2 regions of the Bacillus sp. iso_77 genome follow, and region 1 is predicted to be linked to the other one. Evidence: predicted binding sites of a transcription regulator. Region 1 holds the regulator's gene; the other holds the start of a gene.
What was found. Region 1 encodes NrdR, which represses ribonucleotide reductase genes. Its sites were predicted from a motif close to AACACNATATATNGTGTT; they were not measured.
Positions count from the first base shown of each region.

Region 2: the regulator NrdR is predicted to act here: its motif matches at 7,080-7,097, upstream of nrdI (class Ib ribonucleoside-diphosphate reductase assembly flavoprotein NrdI).

Region 1 is NZ_CM149683.1:2,557,490-2,567,203, reverse strand. Features, by position in the region: gene coaE (dephospho-CoA kinase) at 1-510, shown strand, start outside; gene AC0VYC_RS13165 (glyceraldehyde-3-phosphate dehydrogenase) at 683-1,705, shown strand; gene speD (adenosylmethionine decarboxylase) at 1,941-2,321, shown strand; gene AC0VYC_RS13155 (hypothetical protein) at 2,506-2,892, shown strand; gene nrdR (transcriptional regulator NrdR) at 2,897-3,355, shown strand; gene dnaB (replicative helicase loading/DNA remodeling protein DnaB) at 3,455-4,876, shown strand; gene dnaI (primosomal protein DnaI) at 4,894-5,823, shown strand; gene AC0VYC_RS13135 (TVP38/TMEM64 family protein) at 5,856-6,494, shown strand; gene ytxC (putative sporulation protein YtxC) at 6,555-7,424, shown strand; T-box leader at 7,468-7,715, shown strand; gene thrS (threonine--tRNA ligase) at 7,760-9,700, shown strand.
Region 2 is NZ_CM149683.1:1,682,573-1,692,286, forward strand. Features, by position in the region: gene AC0VYC_RS08475 (S8 family peptidase) at 1-805, opposite strand, end outside; gene AC0VYC_RS08480 (poly-gamma-glutamate hydrolase family protein) at 1,389-2,123, shown strand; gene AC0VYC_RS08485 (OsmC family protein) at 2,200-2,649, shown strand; gene erbB (SMR family multidrug efflux transporter EbrB) at 2,695-3,063, opposite strand; gene erbA (SMR family multidrug efflux transporter EbrA) at 3,079-3,396, opposite strand; gene AC0VYC_RS08500 (TetR/AcrR family transcriptional regulator) at 3,399-3,941, opposite strand; gene AC0VYC_RS08505 (spore coat protein) at 4,054-4,317, opposite strand; gene AC0VYC_RS08510 (YmaF family protein) at 4,422-4,823, shown strand; gene miaA (tRNA (adenosine(37)-N6)-dimethylallyltransferase MiaA) at 4,892-5,842, shown strand; gene hfq (RNA chaperone Hfq) at 5,868-6,089, shown strand; gene AC0VYC_RS08525 (YmzC family protein) at 6,251-6,583, shown strand; gene AC0VYC_RS08530 (hypothetical protein) at 6,663-6,875, shown strand; gene nrdI (class Ib ribonucleoside-diphosphate reductase assembly flavoprotein NrdI) at 7,141-7,533, shown strand; gene nrdE (class 1b ribonucleoside-diphosphate reductase subunit alpha) at 7,493-9,595, shown strand; gene nrdF (class 1b ribonucleoside-diphosphate reductase subunit beta) at 9,613-9,714, shown strand, end outside.

The DNA of each region.
Region 1 (9,714 bases):
GATATCATTGCAAAAGAAGCGGTTTCTAAAGGATCGGCTGCCCTTCATCAAATCGTTCAAACTTTTGGTGAAGAGGTTCTTCTGCCAAATGGTGAACTGAACCGGCAGCAGCTTGGTGCGATCATTTTTTCTGATGAAGAGAAAAGAAAAAAGCTCAATGCCATCGTTCATCCTGAAGTCAGAAAGGAAATGCTCGAGCAGCGTGATGAAGGGGTGAGCAACAATGAAACATTTGTTGTGCTTGATATCCCGCTCCTATTTGAGAGCAAGCTGGAAGGGCTAGTCGACCGCATCATCGTTGTGTACACGACGCCTGAATTGCAGCTGTCGCGGCTCATGAATCGAAACGACCTGAGCGAGGAAGAAGCACTGAATCGCATTCACTCCCAGCAGCCTCTTGAGGAAAAATGCCAAAAAGCAGACCGCGTGATAGAAAACACAAAAGATCTTGCTTTTATTAGAAAGCAATTAGAGAACATATTAAACGAATGGGAACATACAGATAAGTAAGAGTACATACAGTACTCTTCTTTTTTTATGCTTTTTTCGTCAATTTCATTGCAAAAAGCAGCCCTTTTTTGAAAATATACGTTTATATACTGGCAATTACATTCTAATGTGATATACTAATTTCATAAATAAATTTATTGAGTATAACACATAATAGAGGAGTGACCTGTTCATGAAGGTAAAAGCAGCGATCAATGGGTTTGGCAGAATTGGACGCATGGTCTTCAGAAAAGCAATGCTTGATGATCAAATTCAAATTGTAGCGGTGAACGCAAGCTATCCTGCCGAAACGCTAGCACATTTAATTAAATATGACACAAATCATGGACGTTACGAATGCGATGTGACAGCAGAAGATGACGCTTTGATTGTCAATGGCAAAAGAGTGCTTTTGCTCAATAATAGAGACCCAAAGCAGCTCCCATGGGGAGAGCTTGGGATTGATATCGTGATCGAAGCAACAGGGAAATTTAATTCAAAAGATCAAGCGATGGGCCATATAGATGCCGGAGCGAAAAAGGTCGTACTTACAGCTCCAGGTAAAAATGAAGACGTTACAATTGTAATGGGTGTCAATGAGGATGATCTTGATCCTGAAAAGCACGTCGTTATTTCAAACGCATCTTGTACAACAAACTGCTTAGCACCAGTTGTCAAGCTGTTAGATGATGAATTTGGCATCGACAACGGCTTAATGACAACGGTTCATGCTTATACAAATGATCAAAAAAATATCGACAACCCCCACAAGGATTTGCGCCGGGCAAGAGCATGTGCCCAGTCCATCATTCCAACGACGACGGGTGCCGCTAAAGCGCTTTCTTTAGTGCTGCCGCACATGAAAGGGAAATTACATGGACTTGCACTTCGAGTGCCAGTTTCTAATGTATCGATGGTTGATCTTGTGGTCGACTTGAAAAAAGATGTCACAGCAGAAGAGGTCAATGCTGCCTTTGCAACGGCTTCAAAAACATCTCTTGCTGGCATATTAGATTACACCGATGAACCACTTGTCTCCACAGACTTTAACACAAACCCTTATTCTGCTGTCGTTGATGGACTTACAACGATGGTGATGGAAGGCAGAAAAGTAAAAGTTCTTGCATGGTATGACAATGAATGGGGCTATTCTTGCAGAGTGGTTGATCTTGTAAAGTTTGTTGGTTCCCAGATGAAAGAGCTTTCAGCTGTTTGAAATGAAGAAGACTGAACGTCCCTTTTCAAGAAATGAGAGAAAATCCCACTAAAAACACAGCTTGCAAAATGGGTCTAAACAAAGTATACTATTTTTCGTGAACTTCTTGTTCGCAGACTCATTCGGGTATACTTAAAGGGTTAGGACCTCTTTGGACTAACTTTCCCCCGTGGTATATGTCCGGTCCGGCTGCTTAGAACTTCACTCTTTCATTCTTGTTTAAGGGGGGTCCATGATGGAAACAATCGGACGTCACGTTATCTCCGAGTTATGGGGATGCGACTGTGATAAACTGAACGACATGGATTTTATTGAAAAAACGTTTGTAAATGCAGCTTTGAAATCAGGAGCTGAAGTAAGAGAGGTTGCTTTTCACAAATTTGCACCTCAAGGAGTAAGTGGAGTTGTCATTATTTCTGAATCTCATCTGACAATTCACAGCTTTCCTGAACATGGTTATGCGAGCATAGATGTTTATACTTGCGGCGATCTAGATCCGAATATTGCAGCAGATCATATCGGAGATGAACTAGGTGCTGAAACAAGAGAAAACATCGAAATTCCTCGAGGCATGGGACCTGTACAAGTGAAACAGGCGCAAGCCAAAGCACTGTAAACATAAAAAAGATTGCAATGGGAGCTGGCCAAAAGCATTAAATGCCTTTGTGTTATGCTCCTTTTTATATTTGTTCTATACACGACATCCAGCATGATCCAACCTGTCTATACTTTTGTTCTAGGAAAACAAAGGTTTTTTTTATAAAATAAAGAAGAGGGTTTATGACAAAGGGGATACGTGTATGACTTTAGGACAAAAGCTCAAACGATTCATTTCAAATCATACAGAAACATCTGACCATCATCCAGTGTCAGAGCTGAAAAGCCATTACTACAAATCGACACAAACTCAAGTTTTCCAAGCGGTAGAAGCCGTTCTTTCAAGAAACGATTCCTATCAAGTGACATCTGTTTCAGCAGAACGAGGTGAAATCAGCGCAAACATACGAACGCCGAAAAAAGCTTTTCTCGTGGCGACTGTCATTTCAATTCGTCCTTTTGAAACAGCTGTCGATTTTAATGTGACAACAGAAACAGCACTGCCAACAGACTTTGGCTACAGTCAAAAGGCTGTTTTGTCCCTCTATAAAGAACTAGACAAACAACTTCCAAGAAGAGATCGGAGCTGATGAAATGAAATGTCCCACATGTCAGCACCTTGGCACAAGGGTGCTTGATTCAAGACCAGTAGATGAAGGGAAGTCCATCCGTCGGAGAAGAGAGTGTGAAAGCTGTCAATATCGCTTTACGACGTTTGAAAAATTAGAAGAATTGCCATTGATTGTGGTGAAAAAAGAAGGAATTCGAGAAGAATTCAGCCGGGAAAAGATGCTGAGAGGCCTCATCAAAGCATGTGAAAAACGTCCTGTCGCTTTAAAACAGCTCGAGGATGTCTGCTTTAACATCGAGAAGGAATTGCGTAACCAAGGCATGTCAGAGGTGAAAAGCGAGCTTGTAGGGGAAATGGTGATGGACGAGCTGGCGAAAATCGATGAAGTGTCTTACGTCAGGTTTGCCTCGGTTTACCGTCAATTTAAAGATATCAATGTATTTATTGATGAATTAAAAGATTTATTAAAGAAAGAACGCTAAAAAAGAGCTGAAGATTCTTCATGCTCTTTTTCCTGCGTAAAGCGTAAAACGCAAAAAGAGTGTACAATGAAGACAACCGTATTAAGGGAGGATCAGCATATGACAGAGCATTGGAAGGAAGTGCTAGCCGTCGATCCGTATGTCGTCAAAAGCGCTTCATTGCTCGGTGACATCGATAGACAGCTTATTACTCTTTTATATCAGCCGCTTATTGGCATGTCCGCTTTCAGTTTATACATGACGCTGTGGGGAGAGCTGGAACAAAATCGAATGTGGGGGAAACCCGCACCTCACCGTCAGCTGATGGTGATGCTGCAAACGAATTTAAATGATATTTTTGAGGAGCGTTTAAAGCTTGAAGCGATCGGATTACTCCGCACATATGAACAGGAAACGGAAGAAGGCAGACTGTTTACATATGAGCTCGTGCCGCCGCTGAGACCGGATGAATTTTTCCAAGACGGTATGCTGAATGTCCTTTTGTATCATCGGGTAGAGAAAGCAAAATATATGCAGCTTCGTGATTATTTTTCTTATCCAGGAGTTCCTGCTGATGCAAAGAACATCTCCCGATCGTTTGAAGAAGTGTTTCACGTCTTGCAGCCAGGAGAGCGCAAGATGACAGAGGAAATCAATCAGGCGTCATCGCTTGACGAGGGCTACGAATATGTGACAGTTGGCTCAAGTCAGCCTGCACCGCTTTCAGATGAATCTTTTGATTTTGATCTATTGTTAGCAGGCATGTCGGACATGATGATTCCAAGAAAAGCTTTGACAAAGCAAGTGAAAGAGACAATTAAGAAGTTAGCGGTCGTCTATGGCATCACCCCGCTGCAAATGCAAAATATTGTCGCAGGTGCCTGTGGTTCAGATCAGATGATATCAACTGAGGATCTGCGAAAAGCAGCGAGAGACTGGTATCAAATTGAATACAGAGGCGAACAGCCGAAGCTGATTGATCAAAAACAGCCAAGACATTTACGTCACAATGTCACGCAGAATTCAGGTGCAGATGCACCTGATGCGAAATTGATTGAAAAGCTTGATCATATTTCGCCTAGAGAGCTTCTAAAAGATATGGCAGATGGCATTGAGCCGACGTATGCAGACTTAAGAATTGTTGAAGATATTATGCTTGAGCAGCAGCTAGAGCCTGGGGTCATGAATGTCCTGATCTACTATACACTGCTAAAAACGGATATGAAGCTGTCCAAAACATATATGCAGAAAATCGCCGCCCACTGGGTGCGAAAGAAAATCAAAACCGTGGCAGCTGCTATGAAAATTGCAAAAGAAGAAAATAGGCAAATGACAGAATGGGCACAGCAAAAAAATAAGCGTCAATCATATGGATCAGGAAAAGTGATCCGCGAGGAGAAGCTGCCTGACTGGATGAAAGAAGCTGAAACGAAAGAACAGCCAAAAGAACAGACAGATAACTTATCTACAGAGGACCTCGAACGAGAAAAAGAAAAATTGTTAGATCAGTTTAATAATATGAAAAAGTACAATGCACATTAATGTGAGGTGAGATGGAGATGAAACCGATCGGTCGTTCATTTGATCAGCTAAAAGGACGGGTAGATTTTCGCGTGAGATACAATCAGATTAAAGAAAGTGTCCTAGCTGATGAAGATGTAAAAGCTTTTTTAAAGGAGCATCAAGAGGACATCCAAGAAGACATGATCAATCGCAGCTTGAACAGGCTCTTTGAATATGTACAACAATCAAAGGGTTGTTCTTACTGCTTAGAGGAAGAGAATGTAAATGTCATTTTAGACGGGTATCACCCGAAGCTTGTGATCAAAGGTCAGAGCATTGATATTGAATATTCCCCTTGTCCTGTCAAACTGCGGCTTGATAGACAGAAAAAACAGCAAGAACTCATGAAAAGCATGTACATTCCGCAGAATGTTCTTCAAGCGACGTTTGCTGATTTAAATGTGGTTGGAAGACAAGAAGTCATTCAAAAAGTAGGTCAATTCTTGCAAAGTTATGATGAAACAGGTAAGGGAAAAGGCCTCTATTTACATGGAAAGTTTGGGGTCGGAAAAACATTTATTCTGGCAGCAATTGCGCAGCAGTTAGCGGTAAAAGAGTATCCATCTCTCCTTGTATACGTGCCTGAATTTGTGAGAGAGTTAAAAAATTCGTTAGCCGATCATACACTCGAAGAGAAGCTGAATATGGTCAAATCAACACCAATTTTAATGCTTGATGATATTGGAGCAGAGTCGATGACAAGCTGGGTACGAGATGAACTTTTAGGAACAATCTTGCAATACCGCATGGCAGAGCAGCTGCCGACTTTTTTCTCTTCTAATTTCTCACCGAATGAGTTAAAACATCACTTTACGTACTCGCAGCGCGGGGAAAAAGAAGAGGTGAAGGCAGCTCGATTAATGGAACGTATTCTCTACCTAGCTGAACCAGTTCTGCTTGAAGGGGAAAATCGCCGTCATTTATAAAAAGATAGGTCACGTGAAGGGGAGCGGATGAAATGAATAAAAGAAAATGGCTGCTTTTCCTCGTGATTGGCGTCCTAGCTGCTGTGCTATGGTGGCTCAACAAACAGCATTTTCAACTGTCGCCGAAAGATGTGAAGAATTGGATTCTTCAATTTGGGATGCTAGCTCCCTTTGTCTTTCTTTTCTTATCGCTTTTTCGTCCATTTGTGCTTGTCCCTCTCACCGTCTTTTCGATAGCAGCAGGTTTGGCATTCGGCAGTGTCCTTGGGACCATTTATGCCTTAGCTGGTGCGACAGCAGGTGCAACAGGATCTTTCCTGCTTGCCTCAACCTTCCGTTCAAACAAGCAGGAAACCGAATCAAGCAATCGGAAGCTAAAAGCGGTGACGTCCCGTATTCAAGAGCATGGATTTCTTTATATCCTCTTATTACGCATTGCGCCCATTCACTTTGATTTTGTCAGTTATGCCGCAGCAGCTTCACGTGCGAATTATCGTGCATTTGCGGCGGCGACTTTTTTAGGGTTAATACCTGGTACTGTGGCGTTAAATGTCCTTGGATCAAGCTTTGTGAGCGGAAATTATGCCGCCTTAGCGATTGTTTGTTTGATTTATTTGATCTTTATCTCAGTGCCACTGATTTTAAAAAGAAAGATGCCTGATTTATTTTAGGCGTCTATTTTTTATGTTCCCCCCATATATATGTAACAGATGTCGTTAGGGGGGACAAACATGCTTGAAATAATCTTTGAAGATGAATATGATACCGCCGCTTTTTTACATCTTGCTGAACACTTGGACAGTCGGCATCACATTTCGATTCAACAAGGGAAAGACCGGCTTCTCATAGAAGCGAAGAAATCAGGAGAAGCCATAGAGCACATTGTGCGGACATTACTGATTCACTTTTTTTTGGAATGCAAAGAAAATGAACGCATGCGCAGCATCCTTGAAAACACATACTTATTTAAAGATCCAGAAGAGCAGCACCAAATTCTTTCAATCGCCCATAGCATCATGAAAGGGGATCTAGATGATATTCCTGGAATTCATCAAGACCCACCGAGGGAGGATCTGTTAAAAAAAGAGCTTGAGACGATTTCTTTACAGAAAGGTGTTTTTTCCATTGGTTCATTTATGACATTTAGGCTCTCAGCGTATGACAGAAGGCTGAAGAACTATGTTGAAGTATCCATTGAAGAATATAAAATGGAACAAGAATATCAAAACTTTATTCAATCCCTTCGAGACTATGTGATGTCAAGAGAACCTAAGCTTGAAAAAGTACATGTTGTGCATCAGGACCGCCTGATGATTTGGGAATTTCGGTACGCTTCTGAGCGTGATCAAAAACAATACATAGACAGACAGTTTGTAAGAGAGCATCCAATGTATATTGATTCGCAGTTGATTGCACCGCTTGTATCCATTGCGCCACAAAAGATTGACCTATTTACAGATGATACAGGTCACTCGATGGTGCAAACCATTCAAAATATTTTTCAAGAAAGAGTTGAGGTATTCCCTTCTCATTCGTTTCAGGAACAGCATGTTCAATTTGTTCCTAGTCATTTGGAAAAGAAAAGTGAAAAGCTTTCTTGATTTTCACGAAAAAACGTTTTATAATACGGTGTAACTTCATACAGAGACCGTATTGATAAGGACATGAACAAATGAACACCCGCTTAAAGAGAGGGAAGCCGTGGCTGAAAGCTTCCTAGCAGAGGACCATTTGCTTTACCACCTTTGAACATCAGCTGTGAACTGTTTAGTAATAGCTGACGGGAATTCCCGTTATTGAACCACAAGCCGTATTTGCTTTTGACAAAGCAAGCTGCAAATACGGGAAAAAGGGTGGAACCACGATTCCGTTTATTCAACCTCGTCCCTTTCCAGGGGGCGGGGTTTTTATATTGCCAAAAAAGGAGTGACTAGAGATGTCAGAACAAATTCAACTTACATTTCCAGATGGAGCAGTCAAGGAGTTTGACAAAACAGCTACAACAGAAGACATCGCGGCATCAATTAGCCCAGGCCTAAAGAAAAAAGCGCTTGCCGGTAAATTGAACGGCAAAGAAATAGATCTGCGTACGCCGCTGTTAGAAAGTGGAACAATCGAGATCATCACAGATAAGAGTGAAGAAGCGCTCGATATTATGCGCCACAGCACAGCGCATTTACTAGCACAGGCAATCAAACGCATTTATGGAAAAGAGCATCACGTCCAGTTTGGCGTAGGCCCTGTCATCGAAAATGGCTTTTACTATGATGTCGACATCGATGTAGCGATTACACCTGAAGATTTACCAAAGATTGAAAAAGAAATGAAAAAAATCATTAACAGCAATTTGCCGATTGAGCGCATTGAAGTTTCAAGAGAAGAAGCGAAAGCACGCTTTGAAGCAATTGGCGATGAATTGAAGCTAGAGCTGTTAGAAGCAATCCCAGAAGGCGAAGCCGTCACAATTTATGAGCAAGGTGAATTCTTCGATCTATGTCGTGGTATTCACTTGCCGTCTACAGGGAAAATCAAAGAATTCAAGCTGTTAAGCCTTGCAGGTGCTTACTGGAGAGGCGACAGTAACAACCAAATGCTTCAGCGTATTTACGGAACAGCTTTCTTCAGCAAAGAAGAATTAAACGAGCATTTACGTCTGCTTGAAGAAGCAAAAGAGCGTGATCACCGTAAACTAGGCAAAGAATTAAAACTGTTTGCGAACTCTCAAAAGGTGGGCCAAGGTCTTCCGCTCTGGCTGCCAAAAGGGGCCACAATTCGCCGCGTCATTGAGCGTTATATTGTTGATAAAGAAGTACGCCTTGGTTATGAGCATGTGTATACACCCGTTCTTGCGAGTGTAGAATTGTATAAAACGTCAGGCCACTGGGCGCATTATCAAGAAGACATGTTCCCTGTGATGGAAATGGACAATGAAGATCTTGTTCTCCGTCCAATGAACTGTCCGCACCATATGATGATTTACAAAAACGAGCCGCATAGCTATCGCGAATTGCCAATTCGGATTGCAGAGCTTGGTACAATGCACCGTTATGAAATGTCAGGTGCTTTATCCGGCCTTCAACGTGTTCGCGGGATGACATTAAACGATGCCCATATCTTTGTTCGTCCAGATCAAATCAAAGACGAATTCATTCGTACAGTTCGCCTAATTGAAGAAGTGTATCAAGACTTCGGCTTAAATGATTATACGTTCCGCTTATCTTACCGTGATCCAGAAGATACTGAGAAGTATTTTGACGATGATGCAATGTGGAATAAAGCACAGTCTATGCTGAAAGATGCAATGGACGAGCTTGGACATGACTACTATGAAGCAGAAGGCGAAGCGGCATTTTATGGTCCGAAGCTTGACGTCCAAGTAAAGACAGCTCTTGGAAAAGAAGAGACTTTGTCTACTGTACAGCTAGACTTCTTACTTCCAGAGCGTTTCGATCTCACATATATCGGAGAAGATGGAAAACACCATCGTCCAGTTGTCATTCATAGAGGAGTTGTGTCCACAATGGAACGCTTCGTTGCCTTCTTAATTGAAGAATACAAAGGAGCTCTTCCAACATGGCTGGCACCTGTACAATTCCAAGTCATCCCGGTTTCACCATCTGTCCATCTAGATTACGCGAAAAAAGTGCAAGAACGTTTGCAGCTTGAAGGACTGCGTGTAGAACTAGACAGTCGTGATGAAAAAATAGGATACAAAATTAGAGAAGCGCAAATGCAAAAGATCCCGTACATGCTGGTTGTCGGTGATCAAGAAGCAGAAAATGGCGCGGTCAATGTAAGAAAATATGGGGAACAAGATTCAGAAACAATGGACCTCGAAGCTTTTGTGAAACATGCAGTAGCAGAAGCAAAAAAATAATGAAGGCGAACGAA
Region 2 (9,714 bases), 870 kb from region 1:
GTTCGTCATCATAACGCTGTGCATCGCCGCCTAGTGACATACTGATGATGTGAATTGGGTCATCAGGATGGTCTTCGTTGAACTGTATGCACCACTCAACACCTTCTATAATAGTAGAAAGTGATCCAGCGCCTTGTTTATTTAACACTTTTACCCCAATGATATTGGCTTTTGGAGCGGGTCCTTTGTATAAACCGTCTGAGGCAGCTCCGTCTCCAGCCACATCCCCAGCGCAATGCGTTCCATGACCGTTATCATCATAAGGTTTCGTTTTTTGTTTGACTAAATCTACAAAGTCGCGAATTCTTCCATCTAAGTCCTCATGTGGGTATACGCCTGTGTCAACGACCGCAACCGTAATGCCTTCACCGGTTAAGGTTGTGCCATTTCGGACGACTTCATCCGCATGACTTGATTGTGTCGCCACATCCAGCAGTGCATGTACCTGTCTGTCTAAATATATTTTGCGAATATGCTCCCCATTCGCTAAGAGTTCCTCTAAAGCAGCAGGGGTAAGATCAGCTGCGCAGCAATTAATATGTGAAAAATGTTTTTTGATGTTTGTTTTTCTGCTTTTTTTCATTAGCTGCTTTGTGCTTTGAATACCTGCTTCAACTGCATCTTCTTTAAATTCAATGATGACCCGAAGCTTCTTGCTCTTCTTTAACCTTCCTTCAAAAAAACGATGAAGAAAACAAGGCGTCCACTTAAAAGGCTTATAGAGGTGAAGGACGGTCTCTCTTAAAGGCTGATCCAATTTACTAGCATGTGTTCTGACCATTTGTACCATGGAAAATCCAAACATGTGATGCCCTCCATTCTAGCTATCCATTCTCGTACACTCTTACGTTATGAACATGACAGCATCTTTGTTCGGATTCTTGTCCCTTCTTTTGTTCATATTGGCGGCTGACTCATTCCCTTTAAAAAGAAAAGCGCTTACATTTTGTAAAATAATAGAAAAAGGTGGAAATCATATCAAAACTGCCGATGATAGGTGGGAGAGTTCTTCTTAGAGAACCAGTAAAACAGAGGATTCTGCAGAAAAAAGGGGGTTCTAGACAGGGTCAATGCTCATACAAATGTGATTCATTCCAGATGAAAAAAATCAAATTCGCATAAAAAAAAGACGAATTAAAGAAAACAGACTGGGTAGGACTAGGTCATTTTAAACATAACTTCATTTGTTTGTCATACTATTCTAACTCTGTTTTCAATCAGGAGAGGCGTTTCTGTGTATATAAATGCAATTATCTTATTTTTGAGGAATCTCATGATCTAGAGTGTTATGATCAAATTTGAAGAGAAAATGTGGAAAAAATGAAAAGAAATGATGATTCAATATTAATCATAGAAACGGCTTAGAAATCTGTTAAAGGAGAACGGGAATGAAGAAGTTTTTTGCTTTGCTTCTCCTGCTTGTCATCGGATGGGGCGTCTATTATACCATGCAAGCACAGGAACATGATGAGCCAGTGTCATCAGGTGGAGAAGACGAAAGCGGTTCAAATGATATGTATCGCAATTTTAAAGAACTGGAAGAGAATGAATCAACAGATCATTATCAAATTACATCCAATCCAGTGCCCGGCAGCCGTCTTCTAGTGATGTCGCCTCATGGCGGGAGAATCGAAGGCGGCGTTAGTGAGATTGTCCATTTTTTTGATAACGATTTTTCTACGTACTTATTTGAAGGTTTGAGAGAAAATGCATCAGAACTTCATATTACAAGTACAAACTTCGATGAACCAATCGGAGTCGCACAGGCAAAAGCACATGATTATGTATTAGCTGTTCATGGTTATAAAGGGGAGCCGGGAATTGATCACACCCTTGTTGGCGGAACAGACTATAACCGTGCTGAGAAAATTGTGAACTCATTAGAGCGCAACGGTTTTTCTGCTGAACTTGCAGTTGCACACGCAACCCTAAGCGGAACGAGCAATCATAATATTAATAATCTTACAAAAACAGGGCAAAGTGTACAGCTTGAGATTAGTAGAAGTCAACGGGAAGCGTTATTTGACAGTTTCGATTTTCGGCAGCGGTCGAGTACAAAAAACGAGACGTTCTACCGGTATGTCAGGGCGATTCGAACGGTGCTGGATGAAGAATATACGTAAGGATGGTGCACATCTTAAGACAGCAAGATGAATTCTTGTTACACTATAAAAAGTGATAACAAAAGGAGAGACAGATATGGCGCGTCATCATTTTCATCTTCAGGCAAGCTGGCCTGGTCTGCGTAACGATGTGGGGACAATCGAATGTGAACAGTTAAAGACGGAGATTTCCATTCCAAAAGAAATGGATGGACCGGGTATTGGAACAAATCCAGATGAGATGCTCCTAGGTGCAGCGGCCACATGTTATATCATTACACTTGCAGCCATGATGGAGCGGAGTCAATTAGAGAAAGAGGATTTATCGATGAGCTCTGAGGCAGTTGTCGATGTGACAAACGGTGTGTTTACATATGAGAAAATCATTCACCGTCCTGTCATCATTCTCAAAGAGTCGGCTACAGCACAGGACATAGAACGAGCTCGTAAGCTTGCACATAAAGCTGAAAGCTCATGTATGATCTCTAGAGCTGTGCAAGGGAATGTCCATATTTCCTTAGAAGAAACCATCAAAGCTGGTCATTAAGACAAAAAAGTCATTTTCTCTTGATTAATGGAGAAAATGACTTTTTTATGACGTCCATTCGGTTTGATCGAATGGTTCTTTCTTTTCTTCCTTTTGTTTTTTGGATTGATTTAAGACAATGACGCCGCATATGACAAGTGCAAGACCAATGAATCCTTTCATATGAATGGTTTCGTTAAATAGCACGAGGCCCACAAGAGCAGTAAGTGCTGTACCGACACCAGACCAAGTGGCATATGCAGATGACAGATCAATTGTTTTGAGTGCCAAACTGAGAAAGGTAAAGGCGCATCCAAATCCGATCATCACCCCCATACTCGGCAGCACCTGTGTAAAACCTTGCGAAAGCTTCAGCATCGTACTGCCAAAAACCTCTGTCAAAATGGCTCCTGTTAAATAAAGCATTCCTTTCATATCACTTCACATCCTTTAAGACATATTTAATAGTACGACCCCTGAAACAAGCATTGCCATTCCAATAAGTGCTTGACGGTTCAAGGTTTCTTTGAAAAAGAGCACGCCAAAAAAAGCCGTGAGGACGGTACCGACCCCAGACCAAGTGGCGTAAGACATGCTAAGTGGAATGATATTAAGGGTCAATGACAACATGTAAAAAGCAAGTGTGTAGCCAGCGACAACGACAGCGCTAGGTTTAAAGCGTGTGAAACCATTTGATAGTTTCAGCATCGCTGCCCCGATTGCTTCTGAAAAAATGGCGATAGCCAAAAAAAGATATCCGAGGATCATCATCATCCCTCCTCTAAAATGTGTAAAATCCGATGAAGTAAAAGGGTTTTTTCCTCTCGATTCAATGGTTCAAGCTGAAACATTTCTGAAAACCATATACCATCACAGGCAAGACGGATCAGTTGGCTAAGTGCAGGGTCATTGATTTCCTCGGTTGCTTTTTCTTTAAATTCCGCATAAAAATGACGCCAAGGATTTAATAATGCTTCATCAAATGACATGGTAGCCAGCATGCTTGTACATAGCTGTGTGGTGTTTTGTCTATCAAGGTCATTTAATGTGGCCAATATATAGGCACGTACATAAGGTGCCTTTTCGTTTTTGTATGTTTCCTGATACGTGTCAAGCTGCTGACGAAAAGAGGCAACCGCATGCTCATTCATTTGCTGGATCAGGTCTTCCTTGCTCGAAAAATGATACAGTAGCCCGGCTTTGGTCATATTTGCATGTTCTGCCACCTGCTGAAGGGTGAGCTGACTCAATCCTTCTTTTAGAATGGTGTGAGCTGCTGCCTCAAAAATTTGTTCTTTTTTCGTTTTAGACATAAAAAAAACACCTACTTTACTGAACGGTCGGTAAAGTAAATGTTAACCTATGAAAAACAAATGTGTCAATCGATTCATTTTATAAGAGGATGTTTTCACTAAATCGTCATATTTAATAATAAGGGTATGGTCCATATGGCGGGTATGGCGGTGGATAAGGATAACCATAGCCATATCCTGGAGCAAGAAGCGACCCAGCTAAAAGCCCTCCAGCAAAACCACCTAAAAATGGCGGTCCAAAAAATCCAGGTCTCCCATAGCCAAAACTAGGGCGCCCAAACCCAAACCCAGGTCTTCCAAAACCAAATCCAGGGCGTCCAAATCCAAAAGGTCTTCTCATCTCATCTTGAACAAACGGTGCGTCAAAATAATTCATAAAAAAAGACTCCTTTCACATAAAATCACTGTAACTGACATCAGTGTATTCGAGTGGCCCACTTGTGTTTGGGTGAATGCCTAAAATAAGGAGGAATGTAAAAAATGGGCCTGTATCCGTCTGATTGGGCTAAATGCCCACCTCATGCACATGCTTATAAAGCGCGAACGGATGTAACAGAAGAACATTATCATTTAATAGAAGGTATTTCTCAGCCTGTGAATGGAAGCAGTACCGACAGTCATACTCATTATTACCGGGGGATCACATCATTTGAAAGAGGGCATTTCCATAGATATTATGGCGTCACTGGACCTGCTATCCCAAGAGTGGACGGGACGCACTACCATGAAATTGAGGAAGTCACGTTTTCTGCCTATACCGACTCTGTCCCGATTCCATACGGGGGAGTCGTTTACAGTCCAGATGAAGAAAGGCCAACGCATAAGCACCGTTTAAAAGGAAAGACATATGAAGTGGTCGGGAATGAACCACTTGGCTGGTGACGGGAGGATATAGGAGAGAAAGAGAAGTTATGCTATACTGTAGGCAGTTTGTAAAAGAGAGTGATGTTATGAAAAAACAACCAGTGATTGTATTAGTAGGTCCGACGGCTGTCGGAAAAACAAAGCTGAGCATTGATATAGCGAAAGCATTTAATGGAGAAATTATCAGCGGGGATTCCATGCAGATCTATAAAGGGATGAATATTGGCACAGCGAAAATCACCCCTGAAGAAATGAATGGCGTACCGCACCATTTAATCGATATTAAACAACCGGATGAATCGTTTTCTACAGCTGAATTTCAGCAGCTTGTCCGCTTAAAAATCAAAGAGATTGCTGCGAGAGGGAAAACGCCCATGATTGTTGGTGGAACTGGGCTATATATTCAGTCTGTTTTATATGATTACACGTTTACTGATGAGAAAAGTGATCCTGCTTTTAGAGAAGAGATGACGCTGTTTAAGCAGCAGCATGGACCGATCAAGCTGTATGAAAAGCTAAAAGAAGCCGATCCTGACGCTGCAAAAGCGATTCATCCGAATAACGTCCGCCGCGTGATCAGAGCGCTTGAAATCATCCATACAACAGGTCAGAAAATGTCTGATATGCAAAACGGGCATCAAGAAGTTCCTCTTTATGACACTGCCTTCATTGGGCTGAAAATGGACCGAGAGCTTTTGTACGAGCGCATTCATCAAAGAATTGATATGATGTTAGATGAAGGCTTAATTGAAGAAGTGAGCGCACTTTATCAATCTGGTTTGAAAGATTGTCAGTCTGTTCAAGCGATTGGTTATAAAGAGTTGTATGCCTATTTTCAAGGCGATTGCTCACTGGATGAAGCCATCCAGCAATTAAAACAAAATTCCCGCAGATATGCGAAGCGTCAGTTTACGTGGTTCCGTAATAAAATGGATGTCACCTGGTTTGATATGACACCACCTTGCCACTTTTCGGACAAAAAAGAGGAAATTTTCGCATATATAGCAGGAAAGCTTGGACTTAAAGCGAAACTGTAGTTATCAGAATCAAGGAGGACGAAACATGAAACCGATTAATATTCAGGACCAATTTTTGAATCAGATCCGCAAAGACAATACATTTGTCACAGTATTTTTACTGAATGGCTTTCAGCTTCGCGGTCAAGTAAAGGGATTTGACAATTTCACGGTGCTGCTTGAGACAGAAGGGAAGCAGCAGCTTATTTATAAACATGCGATTTCAACATTTGCACCTCAAAAAAATGTAAATCTTGAATTAGAATAAACACCCGTTTTCACCAATAGCCCCATGCAGCTGCGAATAAACCGGCCGAAACCCGCTACGTTTTTTGTCAGTGCAGAGGGGCTATTTTGTATGCCATGAAACTTTTCTGTCCAAGTTGCGTATAAATCCTTATTGGACATTTAAAAGGTGAGGGGATTTATATGGAAAATGCAGAGCTTGAATTGAGAAGGATTCGAGTGATCCTTCTTTTGATTGGAATCGTTGTCTTATTTGGATCATGCGCCATCTCGAACATCGAAACGAGACAAGAAAGTTGGCATAACCATTCTAATGAGCATGATGGGAGCCATGTTGATGGTCTTTTACCATCATCTGTTGCGCTAAAAAATAATCACATTGCTGTTGTGAAAGATGATGAAGTACATGTATACCGGTTTGATGAAAAAGAAGGAGAGCTGACGCTCATTACGACAAAGTACATAGATGAATGGGATGAAGATGATGGTGATAGTGAAGACTTTGATGAAGAGTAAGCACGTAAATTTACAAATGAATGTGAAGTCGCTACACTATAAACATGCATCAGACATCTAGACAGAAAAGGATGAGTTCATGACACACAAAATTAAAATTAATCATTGGGAACAAACTTGTGAAGATGACTCCTGTTTCGAATATGGAACAAGCGTTTCTGTAAACGGGAAAGAGTTAGTAAGAGAAGCCTCGATCGTCTCTGCGCTTGAAGCGGTGCTCAAAGAATTAGGTGTTGAAGTGGAAATAACAGAAGTGTCAGAAGATTTACAGTGCGATGCCTACAAAAAATAAAACAAAAAGTCTAGTCTACTAAGCGATTTTTTTTCGTGTTATGATAGATTTCGGTTTCAGTTGAATAGGGAGTAGGGCAGTCTATTTTTAGAACCTGCTCTGCTCTATTTATTTGAACGTACGAGTTCGGCTATGAATGTTCGGCCGGGTTGGTTGATTTTTTTCGTTTCGAGTATCTATATGTTGTGTTTTGAAAAAACATAGTATACTATATATAGTGAATAACGGAATGATCAACAATACTAAAAACTAGGTCGTGATGGAATTGATTCAAATCGTATTTGATTCAAAAACAGGAAATGTTCAACGCTTTTTGGACAAGACCCCTTTTACAGACAAACGAAAATTGACTGGAGAAGAGTTTTTGGATACGCCGTTTATTCTCGTCACCTTTACGACAGGATTTGGACAAGTCCCTGGTACCACTCAGTCATTTTTAGAGAAAAATGCGCACCTTTTACTAGGTGTAGCGGTGAGTGGGAACAAAGTGTGGGGAGATAACTTTGCCAAAAGCGCCGATACGATTTCTAAACAATATCAAGTTCCTATTTTGCACACCTTTGAACTAAGCGGAACAAAAAGGGATGTTGAATTGTTTACACAGGAGGTAGAAAGAATTGTCACAAAATCAGGTTCCAAAGTGGATACAATTAAATAACGAGATTATGATTCAAAAAGAAGGAAAGTTTCAGTTCGACAAGGACAAAGAAGCTGTACATAGTTATTTCGTAGATTATATTAATCAAAACACGGTCTTCTTTCATAATCTAGAAGAGAAGATTGATTACTTAATAGAAAACGACTACTATGAGGAAGAATTTTTAAGACAATACAGCATGTCAGATATTAAAGAAGTATTTGAAGCTGCATATGCCAAGAAATTTAGATTCCCATCATTTATGAGTGCGTTTAAGTTTTACAATGACTATGCACTGAAAACAAATGACAAAAAGAAAATCCTTGAACGCTATGAAGACCGCATTTCAGTTGTGGCTCTTTTCTTTGCGGGCGGAGACAAAAAGAAAGCACTTGAGTTTGTGGAACTGATGATCAACCAAGAGTATCAGCCAAGTACACCAACATTCTTAAACGCAGGCCGTAAAAGACGTGGTGAGCTGGTGAGCTGCTTCTTGCTTGAAGTGAATGACTCATTAAACGATATCTCAAGAGCCATTGATATTTCCATGCAGCTGTCTAAATTAGGTGGCGGCGTCAGCTTGAACCTTTCAAAGCTTCGTGCGAAAGGTGAAGCAATCAAAGATGTTGAAAATGCGACCAAAGGTGTCGTAGGCGTCATGAAACTTCTTGATAATGCATTCCGATATGCAGATCAAATGGGACAAAGACAAGGTTCAGGCAGTGCCTACCTGAATATTTTCCACAGAGATATTAATGATTTCTTAGATACGAAAAAAATCTCTGCGGATGAAGATGTTCGTGTGAAAACACTTTCGATCGGTGTCGTCATCCCAGATAAATTTATCGAGCTTGCTAGAGAAGATAAAACAGCTTACACATTCTATCCTCATACAGTTTATAAAGCTTATGGACAGCATCTTGATGAGATGGATATGGAAGAAATGTATGACGAGCTTGTAGAAAACCCGAAAGTCAAAAAAGAAAAAGTCAATCCGAGAAAACTTCTTGAAAAATTAGCTGTTCTGCGCTCAGAATCAGGCTACCCATATATCATGTTCCAAGATAATGTGAATAGAGAGCACGCTCTGAACCATATTTCACGTGTGAAATTCTCAAACCTTTGCTCAGAAGTCCTTCAAGCTTCAGAAGTCTCTTCTTACACGGACTATGATCAAGATGATGAGATCGGACTTGATATTTCTTGTAACCTTGGTTCTTTAAATATCATGAACGTGATGAAAAACAAATCCATTGAAAAAACAGTCAAGCTTGCAACGGACTCACTTACACTTGTGTCTGAAACAACAGATATCCGCAATGCACCAGCTGTTAGAAAAGCGAACAAAGCGATGAAGTCAATTGGACTTGGTGCGATGAACCTTCACGGGTATTTAGCTCAAAACCAAATCGCTTATGAAAGTGAAGAAGCAAGAGATTTCGCTAATACGTTCTTTATGATGGTGAACTATTACTCCATTAAGCGTTCAAGTGAGCTTGCAAAAGAAAAAGGGGAAACATTCCACCGTTATGAGGGCTCTGGTTATGCAACAGGTGAGTACTTCAATAAATACGTAGAAAATGATTTCACTCCAAAAACAGAAAAAGCAGCTGCGCTATTTGAAGGGATGCACATTCCAACAAAAGAAGATTGGACAGCACTTAAAGATTTTGTAGCGGAAAATGGCATGTATCATAGCTATCGATTATGTATTGCGCCAACAGGTTCTATTTCGTATGTTCAATCGGCAACAGCGTCTGTGATGCCAATTATGGAACGTATCGAAGAAAGAACATACGGAAACAGCAAAACGTATTATCCAATGCCAGGACTTTCAGCACAAAACTGGTTCTTCTATAAAGAAGCATACGATATGGACATGTTTAAAGTGGTCGATATGATCGCAACCATTCAGCAGCACGTCGATCAAGGAATCAGCTTTACATTATTCCTAAAAGATACGATGACAACGCGTGACTTAAACCGCATCGATCTTTATGCACACCATAAAGGCATTAAGACACTTTATTATGCAAGAACGAAGGATACAGGGCAGGAAGGCTGTCTTTCTTGTGTTGTTTGATTAAAGGAGAGTTTAACGTGACAAAAATTTATGATGCAGCCAACTGGTCAAAACACGAAGACGATTTTACACAAATGTTTTACAACCAAAACGTCAAGCAATTCTGGCTTCCAGAGGAG